3 regions of the Streptomyces sp. NPDC048111 genome follow, and region 1 is predicted to be linked to each of the others. Evidence: riboswitches for the same ligand, from Rfam matches in the RefSeq annotation. Region 1 holds a riboswitch; each other region holds the start of a gene.
The links. Region 1 has a riboswitch for cyclic di-AMP ahead of ACGF3I_RS01685 (transglycosylase SLT domain-containing protein). Riboswitches for the same ligand answer to the same signal wherever they lie in the genome.

Region 1 (4,261 bases):
GTCGAAGGGTCGCGTGCGACTCACTTCCCGATGTCCTCGTTCCACAGGTCGGGGCGGGCCGCGATGAAGTCCGTCATCATGCTCACGCATCGCGGATCGTCGAGCACCGTGATCTCCACCCCGTGCTCGGCCAGCCACTCCTGTCCGCCCCGGAACGTCCGGTCCTCCCCCACGACGACGCGCGAGATGCCGAACTGCCGCACCAGACCGCTGCAGTACCAGCACGGGGACAGCGTGGTCACCATGGTCGTACCCCGGTATGAGCGCTGTCGGCCCGCGTGCCGGAACGCCGCGGTCTCCGCGTGCAGCGAGGGGTCGCCGTTCTGCACCCGCAAGTTGTGTCCCCGTCCGAGGACGGTGCCGTCCGGACCGTAGAGTGCCGCGCCGATCGGGATGCCGCCCTCGGCGAGGCCCGCCCGCGCCTCTTCGACGGCGGTCGCGAGCCACTGGGCGGCGAGTTGGTCGTCCATGGCGTGACGATACGCCCGCGCCGGGCCGTCCTCGGGTCAACTGGCCGCGCCTCAGGGCGCCTTGTTCTGGGAATCGTTGCGCGCCAGCGCCGCGAGGGCCGCCTCGTCGACGGACGCCGCGGGGCACAGCAGGGTGTCGAGCCGTCCCGCCGCGAGGATCTTCAGGTGCCAGGGCCGTACGCAGACCAGGCCCAGGTGGCCGCCGCGCTCGCGGATCCTGCGGTGGGCCCGGCAGAGCAGGGTGAGCACGGAGCAGTCGAAGAAGTCCACCGGCCGCAGATCCACGATCACGCGGGCACCGGCGGGCTGGGTGGCCGCGTCCAGATGGAGCCGCACATCGGGCGCGCTGGCCAGGTCGACGGTGCCGTGGACCTCGACGACGGTGAACCCGCGCATCAGGTAGGTGCGGGCGGTGCGGCTGCGGTCCGGCAGCAGCCCCGGCGGCAGGGGTACGGGAGCGAAGACGGACGGCTGAGTGGTGGATCCCATGGCAGCTCCCGGTCCAGAACTGACCCCCGCGGCGCGGGAGTACTCGGTAGTGGGACAGTCACCGTGGTTCCGGGGTGACGCACTAGCACCCTAGGAACAGCCGCGCATGCAGAAACGTGCAGCCAGCGATTTGTTCACTCCGGAGGGTGAACGAAAGTTGCGCCACCCCGGCTTGAGCACCCGGGAGCGGCAGCGTTGAGCACCTGGAGGCGGCGGCCCGGCGCGCGGCCGAACCCCCAAAAGGCAATGCCGCACGGTCAGTTGTGACCGTGCGGAGGCCGGCGATGAGCCGTGCTGTGGCCGGGCGCTCGCTCCCCGCCTCCGAGAGCGCCCGGCCACAGGGTCTGTCAGTAGGCCCCGAAGACGTTGTCGATCGAGCCGTAGGTCTTGGCCGCGTAGTTGCACGCGGCGGTGATGTTGGCGATCGGGTCGTAGAGGTCCGTGGACGTGCCCGGCACGTGGAAGGCGCTGAACGTGGGCTGGATCACCTGGAGGAGGCCCTTGGAGGGGGTTCCGGCCACGGCGTTGGAGTCCCAGTTGTTGATCGCCATCGGGTTGCCCGAGGACTCCCGCATGATGTTGCGGTAGATGCCGTCGTAGCTGCCCGGGATGCCGTGCTGGGCCATGATGTCGAGCGACTGCCTGATCCAGCCGTCCAGGTTGTTCGCGTACAACTTCGTCGAGGCCGGGGTGGCGAGCGTGGTCGTCCGCGCGGAGCGGTCGGCGCGGTCGGCCGAGGCGTCGCGGGCGGTGCTCGCGGCGGCGCCGCCGATGGTCAGCTTGAGGCCCGGGTGGATCAGCGCCGGGTTGCTGCCGATGACGCCCTGGTTGTCCTGGTACAGCTGCTTCCAGCCGCCGGTCACCTGGAGGGCGTCCGCGATCTTGGCGAGCGAGTCGCCGGCGGCGACGGAGTAGCTCGTGGGGGCGGCCTTCGCGGCCGTGACCGTCTTGGCCGCGGCGACGGCGGGGGCGGACGTGACCGCGGTGGCCGCGTGCGACGGGGCGGCGGAGGCCGTGGTCGCGCCGATCACCGGCATGGCCAGAACGGCGCCGCCGGTGCCCGCGACGGCGAGGCGGCGGGAGAACGCGCTGGACTTCGGACGGCGGTGCTTGCCCTTTGCAGGCATGGTGTTTTCCTCTCCGTCGCCTACGAGGTGAGCTGTCGGGTTCGGACGGGAGATGTCCGGCCGCGGCATGCGCGACTTCACCCCAGCCGTTCCGGAATCCGGTTCGGCGGCTTACCTGGGTCCCCCGCTCCTGCCGTACGTGTGTGGGAGGCTCCGGACGGCGGCAGGATTCGGCGTTCCTTCCGGATTGACGGTGAACGTAGACGAATAGGCCGAGCGGAAACAAGGCCGGAATTCATGCGGCGCACTCACGGATATAGATCAACTTGAATGGACAGCGGATCCGCACCCCACCGAAATCCCCAACTCGCTTTCGGGGAAACAGAACTGACGTCGACCGCCCTGGCCCGCCCCGCACGCCGCACGTGACCCAATTCACTCGCCCGCGGTGCAACCGAAGAGCCCTTCGACAAAAGAGGAGGGGTGTACTCATTACCCCCAATTAGGACATTACTGCGCCGCCGATCGAGCCCCACATAACCGCCCATTCAGGACACTTGGGCTGTCGGCCGTACGCCCCCGGAACCCGTCCGCGATCATGCTCACGGACCGCCCCGCACGGGGGGACGGCGGCAGAGAGGTGGAACAGTGATCCGAGACGGTGCGCGGTACGACGTCCTGGTGGTGGGGGGAACGGGGGTGGACACCGTCGTCCGGGTCGAATCCCTGCCCGTACCCCTGGCCGACTCCGTGCAGGTCGGCCCGATCGAGGAGTGGCCCGGCCACACGGGCGCGAACGTCGCCCTCGGGACGCGGGCGCTCGGCCTCGCGGTCGGCCTGCTCGACTGCATCGGCGAGGACGCGACCGGTGCGAGGGTGCGCGAGATGCTGGCGGCCGCAGACGTCGACTTCGCACCGCTGATCTCAGCGGCCGGCACCCGCCGCGCGGTGAACCTGGTGGCGGCGGACGGCCGCCGGATGTCCTTCTACGACGCCCGCGACCCGGCGGACCTGCGGATGCCGCCCGACTTCTACCTCCCTTGGCTGCGCCGGACCCGCCATGTCCATCTGTCCATCATGAATTTCTCCCGCTTCCTCTTCGACGACATCGAGGAACTCGGCGTTTCCGTCTCCACCGATCTGCACGACTGGGACGGACTGGCCGACCACCACCGGGAGTTCGCGCTCCGGGCCGACCTCGTCTTCCTCAGCTCGGCGGGCGCGGGGGACCGAACGCCCGCGCTGATGCGGGAGATCCTCCGCGAAGGACGCGCCGACACGGTCGTGGCCACCGCCGGGGCCGCGGGCTCCTACGTGCTGACCCGCGACGGCGGCGCCCACCCCCAGCACGTTCCGGCCGTCGCGCCGCCCGCTCCCGTCGTGGACACCAACGGCGCGGGCGACGCCTATGTCAGCGGCTTCCTGTACGGCCGGCTCGACGGCCGGGACGCCCTTGACTGCGGACGGCTCGGCGCGCTCGCGGGCGCCCACGCCTGCACGGCCCCGGCCGCCACCGATCCCCTGTCGCGGGACCGCCTCCTGGCGGCGGATCAATCCGCCTGAGAACGTTTCCGAGTTCGCACTGGACACGGCCCGAGCCTCTACCGCCCCAGCATCTGGGACCCCGTCAATTCCGTTCCACCATCCCCGTCAGAACGTGGCTGACGCGCTTGTCGACCCATCAGCCACACGCAACAGGAGAAAGAGCATGAACGACCACGCGGAATTCAAGGACATTCCTCCGACCACGCTCGCCGATCTCCTCGGCCGCGACCAGGTCATGGATATCGGCATTCGCCCTTTGTGGTCCCCGATTCCCCGGGTGGCCGGGCCCGCATTCACCGTTCGCTGTCCGCCCGGTGACAATCTCATGCTGCACGCGGCCATCCACCGGGCCGAGCCCGGGACGGTCGTCGTCGTGCAATCGGGCGACCTGGACTACGCGCTCGCCGGAGGCAACGTGTGCGCCGTGGCCCAGCGCCGGGGCATCGCGGCGTTCGTGCTCGACGGAGTGATCCGTGACCTCGCCGAGGTCCGCGAGGCGGGCTTCCCCGTGTTCGCCCGGGGCGTCCTCCCCATCCCCGGCACCAAGAAGGCCGTCACCCCGCTGGGCGAACCGGTGCGCTGCGGCGGGGTGCTCGTGCACCGGGGCGATGTGGTGGTGGCCGACGAGGAGGGCATCGTGGTCACCCCGCACGCGCGGGCTCAGCAGACCCTGCGCGACGCGCGGGCCAA
Region 2 (4,261 bases), 570 kb from region 1:
GGAGCCCTGAGAAAACGGCGCGAGAATCCACGATCGCTCCCAGCGAAACAGCCCCTGAGCTGCGCCTTCCCGCCCCTTGCCGCAGCATCTCCGCCCAGAACACTCATGACGTTCTGTACGTCCTGTACATTTTCGACAGAGGCTTCCGCAGCTCCCCCCGCCCCGTCGAGGAGAGGAACGTCATGACCCATCGCCCCGCCGCCCGCCAGGTGCTCCCGCAGTTCGAGGAACGCACCTCGTCGGGCATCCGCACCCTCGATCCGTACTCCAAGCTCTACGACGAGCGGATCGTCTTCCTCGGCACCCCGGTCGACGACGCCTGTGCCAACGATGTGATGGCCCAGCTCATGCACCTGGAGCACGCGGATCCCGACCGGGACGTCTCGCTCTACATCAACTCCCCCGGCGGCTCGCTGACCGCGATGACCGCGATCCACGACACGATGCGTTTCATCACCTGTGACGTGCAGACGTTCTGCCTGGGTCAGGTGAGTTCGGTGGCCGCGGTGCTGCTCGCGGCCGGCACGCCCGGCAAGCGGGCGGTCCAGCCCGCCTCACGGGTGCTGCTCCAGCAGCCGGCTTTGGACGAGCCGCTGCGCGGCCAGCCCTCCGACCTGGCGATCCAGGCGGCCGAAGTCCTGCGCGGACGAACGCTGTTGACCGAACTCCTGGCGCGCTACACCGGCAGGACCGCCGCACAGGTCGCCGCCGACATCGAGCGGGACGTGGTGTTCGACGCCGCGGGCGCGGTGGCGTACGGGCTCGCCGACCACGTCCTCGAAAGCCGCAAGACCTCACTGCGCGGGCGGTGAAGCGCCGTGCTGCCACCGGAACTTCCGCCCTTGCCCGCGCTCACCCGCGCCGAGGGCGAGTTCATCGACCGCTATCTCGAAGTGGTCGACCAGTTGGGCCGGATCAATCCGGCGCACGGCCACGACACCTACGGGGCGCTGCGGGCGGCCCAGGCGCTGGTCGGCCGGGCGGCCGCGCTGCGGGACGCCCTCACGCTGATGCATCTGCGCGGTGAGACGCGGGTGCACGCCTCCACGCTGACCCGGGCGCTGCGGATTCTGGACGGGGAACGGCGGGCGGGGCGGCTCACGGTGCCTCCGCGGTCGGCCTCCTGAAGGGGTGTGAGACACCGGGACGCGCCCGACACGCTCAGGGAGTCCGCGAAACGGACCAGACGGGCTACCCCCGTTCGGCCCACGGGCCTATCCGTTCAGTGACCCCAATGAGCCGCTCACGACCTGTGGACGGGGTGCTGAATCGATCCTTCCGTTGCAGGTAAAGGGCTCATCTGACCCGTTTGCCGCAATGGGGTGCCGGCCGTGTCCACCCGTTCGGCCCAGAGGTGCGCAGGCTCACAGAAAGCCGTTTTGATCCGGAAATCCGACAGTCGGTGCGTGAAGATCCCTGAGACGACAAGCCCCCGCCATACCGGCGGGGCGGTCCGGGCGGACGCCGAGTCCTGCCGCCGTCCCGGACGTCTGGTCGACAGGAGTGGACCGGCAGGAGTGGAGGACCCGAGTACTTCGGGACGGTCGAGACCCGGCCGTCCCTCGGGGTGAAGCCGCGCAGGCGGCCGGGCGTCTTCGCCGGCCCGAACCCGACAGGTCATCCTTCGCAGGCGGTTTGACGAAGGGTTGCGCATGACCGCGCAGACACACGTCCCGTCCCTGGCGGCCCGTCTGGGCACCGTCTGCGCCCTCACGCTCGCCGTGACGGGTGCGACGTCCCTGGCTCCGGGCGGCCCGCTGGAGGCCAACGCCGCCGCCGTGGCCGCGAGGGCGCTCCATGTGGCGGCGTCGAAGAAGGGCTCGCCCTATCAGTACGGGGCCTCGGGGCCCTCCCGCTTCGACTGCTCCGGGCTCACGCTCTACTCGTTCAAGGAGGCGGGCCGCCGGCTGCCGCGCTCGGCGCAGCAGCAGTACAACAGCTCCCGGCACGTCAGCGCCTCCACCCGCAAGGCGGGCGACCTGGTGTTCTTCCACTCCGGCACGAGGGTGTACCACGTGGGGATCTACGCGGGGAAGGACCGGATCTGGCACTCCCCCAAGACCGGCACGGTCGTCCGTCTCGAACGGATCTGGAGCAACAGCGTCTGGTACGGGCGGGTCGGCTGAGGGGCGACGGGTCCGGCGGCGGCGGGGGCGGGGGCGGGTCCAGGGGCGACGGGCCCGCCTAGCCGCTCTGGACCGACACGGTCCACGGCAGGGCGATCCAGACCGTCTTGCCGCCGTCCGCGGTGGGCGCGACCGAGAGGCGCCCGCCGGACTCGGCCGCGAGCCAGCGGATGATGACCATGCCGCGCCCGTTGTCCTGCTGCACGGCCGCGGGCAATCGTTTCGGCCAGCGCGGATGGCTGTCGGTGACGCCGATCCGCAGCTCCTCCTCGCGTTCGAGATGGACGTCCACGGTGAAGGTGGGCGACTGGCCGAAGGTGTGCTGGACGGCGTTGGTGGCGAGTTCCGAGACGATGAGGCGGACCGTGTCGGCCGCCTCGGCGTCGGGCGGCAGGCCCCAGTCGGTGAGAATCCCGGCGACGTACCGCCGTGCCGCGGACACCGAGGCGGGATCGCTCGGCAGAGTGACGGTTGCTTCGAGGTGGTCTGCCATGGCGACGCTGTCCCTTTCCCACCCGGGCCGGCTGGTCACTCGTGGCGTCGAGCGCTCGCGACGACGGTGTCGGCCTCGGATTGTGCTTCGCGCCAGAGTGCCACTCATCGTGCCGGTCTCGGGTGCGATCCACCAAGATATGCATATATCTGTCGCTCAAAGCGGTGAACTCTGCGACGGCAGACCGTATTTGGGCCCACACTTACCCCTCGCCGGAGGCGAAGGAGGCGGTCATGGGCCAGGGACCGGCGGTGCGCAGACGCAAGCTCGGTGAGGAGCTGCGCAAGCTGCGCGACCGGGCGGGTTTCACCAGCGGGGAGGCGGCCCTGCTGGTCGGCTGGCACCAGTCGAAGGTGAGCCGGATCGAGACCGGGCGCAGCGGCGTGAAGCCGGCGGACGTGGCCCGGCTGCTCGACGCGTACGGGGTGAACGACCGGCAACTGCGGTCGCTGCTGGGGGCGTTGGCGGATTCGGCCGACGGTGACGGGGCCGGCTGGGCGCAGGCGTACCGGGGGCTGCTGCCGCCGCAGTACCGCGACTTCATCAGTCTGGAGTCGCAGGCGCGCACGGCGCGCACGCTGGAGACCTCGGTGGTCCCGGGCCTGTTGCAGACGCCGGCGTACGCGCGGGCGGTCACGCGGGCGGCGCTCGCGGGGCTGCCGCCGGACAAGGTCGACTCGCTCGTGGAGGTGCGGATCGCCCGCCAGGAGGTGCTGAGGGCCGATCCGCCCCTGGTGCTCAGCGCGGTGCTCGACGAGGCGGTCCTGCGCCGCGGGGTCGGTGGCCGTGCGGCGATGCGGGAGCAGTTGCGGCATCTGCTCGACGTCGCCGCCCTGCCCCATGTGCGGCTCCAGGTGATCCCGTTCCGGACGGGCGGCTATGTCGGCCTCACGGGGCCTTTCATGATGTTTTCGTTTCCGGCCATTTCTGATCTGGATGTGGTTGTTATCGACCACTTGACGAGTAGCCTCTACCTCGAACGGAGAGAAGACCTTGAGGCGTACAGTGCCGCGGTCCAGACCGTTCAGGCACTCGCGCTTTCCTCCGAGGACTCGTTGGATCTCATCGCCAGGACCGCCCGGGAAGGACCGGGCCAGTCCGTGGCGAGTGGGGAGGCATGATGGCCGCACACCCTGCGCACGTTCCTTCCAGCACTTCCCTCACCGGTGTCACGTGGTGGCGCAGCAGCCGCAGCGTGGGCATGAACAACTGTGTCGAGACGGCCCGGCTCAATGGCGAGCTACTGGCCGTGCGCGACTCCCAACGGATCGGCGGGCCCGCGCTGCTCTTCGGCGCCCCCGCCTGGCACCGCTTCATCTCCGCTGTCAGCAACGGGGATTGACGCACCGTCACACAATGGGCGCGGTCCGCAGGATCGCGCCCACCGCCCTGTCCACCTGCTGTTCCGTCAGATCGGCGCGCGCGGTGAGCCGGATCCGCGAGATGCCGTCCGGCACCGACGGCGGCCGGAAGCAGCCCACCACCAGACCGGCCGCACGGCAGTCCGCCGCCCAGGCCACCGCGGCCTCCGGTGAGGGCGCGCGCACGGAGACGACCGCCGCGTCGGGGCGCACCGCCGCATGCCCCGCGGCGGTGATCCTGCCGTGCAGTTCGGCGGCGACCGCCCGGGCCCGGCCCGCCA
Region 3 (4,261 bases), on a different contig from region 1:
AAGGGGCGGGCCTGTGACGGACGCTGTCGTGACCATGGAGTTCCACCCGCAGCCGACCGCCGGCACCCCCACCCCGTGGGCCTTCCCGGCCCCCGAGCGCGGCACGCTGGCCAACGGCATGACCGTGCTGCGCTGCCACCGGCCCGGACAGCAGGTCGTGGCCGTCGAGATCTTCCTCGCGGCGCCCCTGGACGCCGAGCCGGAGGGCCTCGACGGCGTCGCCACGATCATGGCGAGGGCGCTGACCGAGGGCACCGACAAGCACTCGGCCGAGGAGTTCGCCGCCGAGCTGGAGCGCTGCGGCGCCACCCTCGACGCGCACGCCGACCACCCCGGCGTCCGGGTCTCCCTCGAAGTCCCCGTCTCCCGGCTCCCCAAGGCGCTCTCGCTGCTCGCCGAGGCGCTGCGGGCCCCCGCGTTCGCCGACGCCGAGATCGAGCGCCTGGTGGCCAACCGGCTCGACGAGATCCCGCACGAGCAGGCCAACCCGGCCCGCCGCGCGGCCAAGCAGCTCTCCAAGGAGCTCTTCCCGGCCGCCGCCCGCATCTCCCGGCCCCGCCAGGGCACCGAGGAGACCGTCGCCGCCATCGACGCGGCAGCGGTGCGCGCCTTCTACGACGCGCACGTGCGCCCCGCCACGACCGTCACCGTCGTGGTCGGCGACCTCGCGGGCACCGACCTGGACGCGATCCTCGCGGAGACCCTGGGCGACTGGAGCGGCGACACCGCCGAGCCGCGCCCCGTCCCGCCGATCACCGCCGACGACACCGGCCGGGTCGTCATCGTGGACCGGCCCGGCGCCGTCCAGACCCAGCTGCTCATCGGCCGCATCGGTCCCGACCGCCACGACCGCGTCTGGGCGGCCCAGGTGCTCGGCACGTACTGCCTGGGCGGCACCCTGACCTCCCGTCTGGACCGGGTGCTGCGCGAGGAGAAGGGCTACACGTACGGCGTGCGCTCCTTCGGCCAGGTGCTGCGCTCGGGGCCCGACGGCGGCGCCGCGATGCTGGCCATCAGCGGCTCGGTCGACACCCCCAACACCGGTCCCGCCCTCGACGACCTGTGGAAGGTGCTGCGCACCCTGGCCGCCGAGGGCCTCACGGACGCCGAGCGCGAGACGGCCGTGCAGAACCTGGTGGGCGTCGCCCCGCTCAAGTACGAGACGGCGGCGGCCGTCGCGGGCACGCTGGCCGACCAGGTCGAGCAGTTCCTGCCGGACGACTACCAGGCCCAGCTCTACGCCCAGCTCGCCGAGACCGGCACCGTGGAGGCGACGGCCGCGGTCGTCAACGCCTTCCCGGCCGACCGGCTGGTGACGGTCCTGGTGGGCGACGCGGCGCAGATCGCCGAGCCGGTGCGGGCGCTCGGCATCGGTGAAGTGAGCGTCGTCACCGGCTGATTGGGGCCGCGGGAGCCCGTCGGGGCGCCCGGGCCGGACAGGACGAAGGGGACCCCGGTGGCGGATGCGCCGCCGGGGTCCTCCCGTATGTCCGGTTTATTGGGGAGGTTGCCTGTCTGTCATGTGGCGTGCGCTACAAAAAGTGGCGTCTGTTTGGTGATTGAAAGATCAGCCGTTTAGCGTCAGTCCCGCTGTCCGTCTCGACCGTCGCAGCCGCGGCACCGGACAGTGATCGCCGAGTCCCCGTACGGCGCGAGCCAGGGGAGCCGGGGACCCATTCAGTCCCTGGGGTGAATCGGACGCCTCCGCCCGCGGAGGAGCCCGTAGGAGACCTTCCTGCTCCGAACCCGTCAGCTAACCCGGTAGGCGAGATGGAAGGAAAGGACACCGCCACTTCATGGCGTTCACCCGTGCCACCGGGAAGCATCGCGCGCCCAGCCGTATGACGCGCCGCAGCGCGAACATCGCGGGCATCGCCACCCTCGCCACCGCCGGCGTCGTGGGCACCCTCGCCTCCCCGGCCGTCGCCGCCCCGGCCCCCGCGACCGACACTGGTCTGACCCAGGCCATCGTCATCGGCGACTCCCTCGCCGATCAGCTCGGCGCCCAGGCCGACGCGCAGAAGCAGGCCGCCGTGAAGGCCGAGGCGAAGGCCGCGGCCGAGGCCGCCGCCAAGCGCGCGGCCGAGCAGCGCGTCAAGGAGGCCCGCGAGGCCAGGGAGCGCGCCGCACGCGAGGCCGAGCGCAAGCGCCTCAACAGCTTCGTCGCGCCGATCTCCGGCAGCTATGTGTCCACCGGCTACAAGACCGGCGGATCCCTGTGGTCCTCCGGCAGCCACACCGGCATCGACTTCCACGCGGGGATCGGCACCTCGGTGCACGCCGTGGGTCTGGGCACCGTGGTCGAGGCCGGCGACGGTGGCGCCTACGGCAACAACATCGTCATCCGGATGCACGACGGCACCTACACGCAGTACGGCCACCTCTCGGTCATCCAGGTCTCCGTCGGTCAGACCGTGGAGCCGGGCCAGCAGATCGCCCTCTCGGGCAACACCGGCAACACCACCGGCCCGCACCTCCACTTCGAGGCCCGCACCGGCCCGGACTACGGCTCGGACATCGACCCGATCGCCTACCTGCGCTCGCACGGCGTCACCGTCTGACGCGTCCCCCGCGCACACCGAAGGCCCCCGGCACGCCGCCGGGGGCCTTCGCGTTGGCCGGAAGGTATTCCTCGCCCGGATCCGTCATCCGGAATTAACACGGGCTGCCCTAAAGTCACCGGACCAGGCGTCGGACGACCGCCCTTCGCGGATTCAAGACGGAGGTTCGCCATGCGTATTCCCGCGCATTCGGTATGCACGGCCATACGCGACGACATCGTCGCGGGAGTGCACGAACGGGGCGTCCGGCTCACCGAGGAACTCCTGGCCCGCCGTTACGGCGTCTCGCGCGTACCGGTCCGCGAGGCCCTGCGCACGCTGGAGTCGGAGGGGTTCGTGACCACCCGCAGGCACGCCGGCGCCTGGGTGGCCGAGCCGAGCGAGACGGAGGCGGCCGATCTCCTCGAACTGCGCGCCCTGCTGGAGCCGTTGGCCGCCGCGCGGGCGGCCCGCCGGCGCACCGCGGCTCAACTCAAGGTCCTGCACGGCCTGGTGAGGCTGGGTCAGGAACGGGTGCGGCGCGGCCAGGAGGAGGATCTGCGGTCCCTCGACGGCTGGTTCCACGAGACCCTCGCCCAGGCCTGCGCCAGCCCCGGCCTCATCGCCCTGCTCACCCAGCTGCGGCACAAGACCGCGTGGATGTACGCCGTGGAGGTGGGGGAACCCCGCGAGACGTGGGCCGAGCGCGGCGCCCTCACCGACGCGGTCACCCGCGGCGACGCCGAACGGGCCCGAGCCCTCGCGGCCCGGCACGCCGAACGGTCCTTTTCGGCCCACCGGCTGCGCCCCGCACCGGCCGTGAGGACTTCGCAACACGACGACAACACGGCGGACGCCCGCGTTTGACGTGCCGGCCGTATACGAAGAAAAGAGCAGAGCCCGAGCGACCGTGGCCCCAGGGAATTCAGCGGCCCACTTTTCGGAATGCGGCGGCGCCGGCCGCTTCCGCTCAAGAACGAAAATGTCGTCCCGCAGAGACGGCCGAGGTTTTGGAGCGAGCACGGTCCGCGGGCGGGAGGGGGTTTTGGGGGCGCGGGGAACGGCGCGAGCAGCGCCCACGGCCCGCGGGCGAAAGGGGGTTTAAGGGGCGCGGGGAACGGCGCGAGCAGCGAGCACGGTCCGCGGGCGAGAGCGGGTTCGAGGGGCGCGGGGAACGGCGCAAGAAGCGACCACGGCCCGCAGACGGCCGAGGTCTTGGGGGGGGAGGCTCCCGAACGCCCCGGGAGGGCGCAAAAGACAGAAGGACCGCCGGGCCCAGACGGGCCCCGCGGTCCCCCGTGGAGACGCGGTCCTGACACCGACCAGACCCCGAGGGCCCGCCCGGAGCGGGATCAGACGGTCTCGGGAAGCTCCTCAAGACCTTCGGCGACCAGCTTGGCCAGCCGGTCGAGCGCGGCGTCCGCACCCTCGGCGTCGGAGGCCAGCACGATCTCCTCGCCGCCCTGCGCACCCAGGCCGAGCACCGCGAGCATGGACGCGGCGTTGACCGGGTTGCCGTCGGCCTTGGCGATGGTCATGGGGACTCCGGCAGCCGTGGCGGCACGGACGAAGATGGACGCGGGGCGGGCGTGCAGGCCCTCGGCCCAGCCGACGTTGACGCGGCGCTCAGCCATGGTGTTGCCCTTCGAAATCTCTGACGGTTGTCTAGACCAGTCTCTCATGCGGTGCGCGGTGCTCGTACCGACCTTGGGCCCGGACGC

Region 2: another riboswitch for cyclic di-AMP. It lies ahead of ACGF3I_RS04170 (C40 family peptidase); the one in region 1 lies ahead of ACGF3I_RS01685 (transglycosylase SLT domain-containing protein).
Region 3: another riboswitch for cyclic di-AMP. It lies ahead of ACGF3I_RS10750 (M23 family metallopeptidase); the one in region 1 lies ahead of ACGF3I_RS01685 (transglycosylase SLT domain-containing protein).

Annotation. Positions count from the first base shown of each region.
Region 1 covers NZ_JBIDBD010000001.1:370,253-374,513, forward strand. The annotation lists gene ACGF3I_RS01675 (nucleoside deaminase) at 21-470, opposite strand; gene ACGF3I_RS01680 (STAS domain-containing protein) at 522-959, opposite strand; gene ACGF3I_RS01685 (transglycosylase SLT domain-containing protein) at 1,307-2,086, opposite strand; cyclic di-AMP (ydaO/yuaA leader) riboswitch at 2,089-2,272, opposite strand; gene ACGF3I_RS01690 (carbohydrate kinase family protein) at 2,675-3,589, shown strand; gene ACGF3I_RS01695 (RraA family protein) at 3,735-4,261, shown strand, end outside.
Region 2 covers NZ_JBIDBD010000001.1:940,639-944,899, forward strand. The annotation lists gene ACGF3I_RS04160 (ATP-dependent Clp protease proteolytic subunit) at 183-812, shown strand; gene ACGF3I_RS04165 (hypothetical protein) at 819-1,127, shown strand; cyclic di-AMP (ydaO/yuaA leader) riboswitch at 1,453-1,648, shown strand; gene ACGF3I_RS04170 (C40 family peptidase) at 1,653-2,126, shown strand; gene ACGF3I_RS04175 (ATP-binding protein) at 2,185-2,619, opposite strand; gene ACGF3I_RS04180 (helix-turn-helix domain-containing protein) at 2,853-3,740, shown strand; gene ACGF3I_RS04185 (DUF397 domain-containing protein) at 3,740-3,961, shown strand; gene ACGF3I_RS04190 (8-amino-7-oxononanoate synthase) at 3,969-4,261, opposite strand, start outside.
Region 3 covers NZ_JBIDBD010000004.1:121,190-125,450, forward strand. The annotation lists gene ACGF3I_RS10740 (M16 family metallopeptidase) at 1-17, shown strand, start outside; gene ACGF3I_RS10745 (M16 family metallopeptidase) at 35-1,399, shown strand; cyclic di-AMP (ydaO/yuaA leader) riboswitch at 1,623-1,783, shown strand; gene ACGF3I_RS10750 (M23 family metallopeptidase) at 1,797-2,561, shown strand; gene ACGF3I_RS10755 (GntR family transcriptional regulator) at 2,733-3,407, shown strand; gene ACGF3I_RS10760 (HPr family phosphocarrier protein) at 3,893-4,174, opposite strand.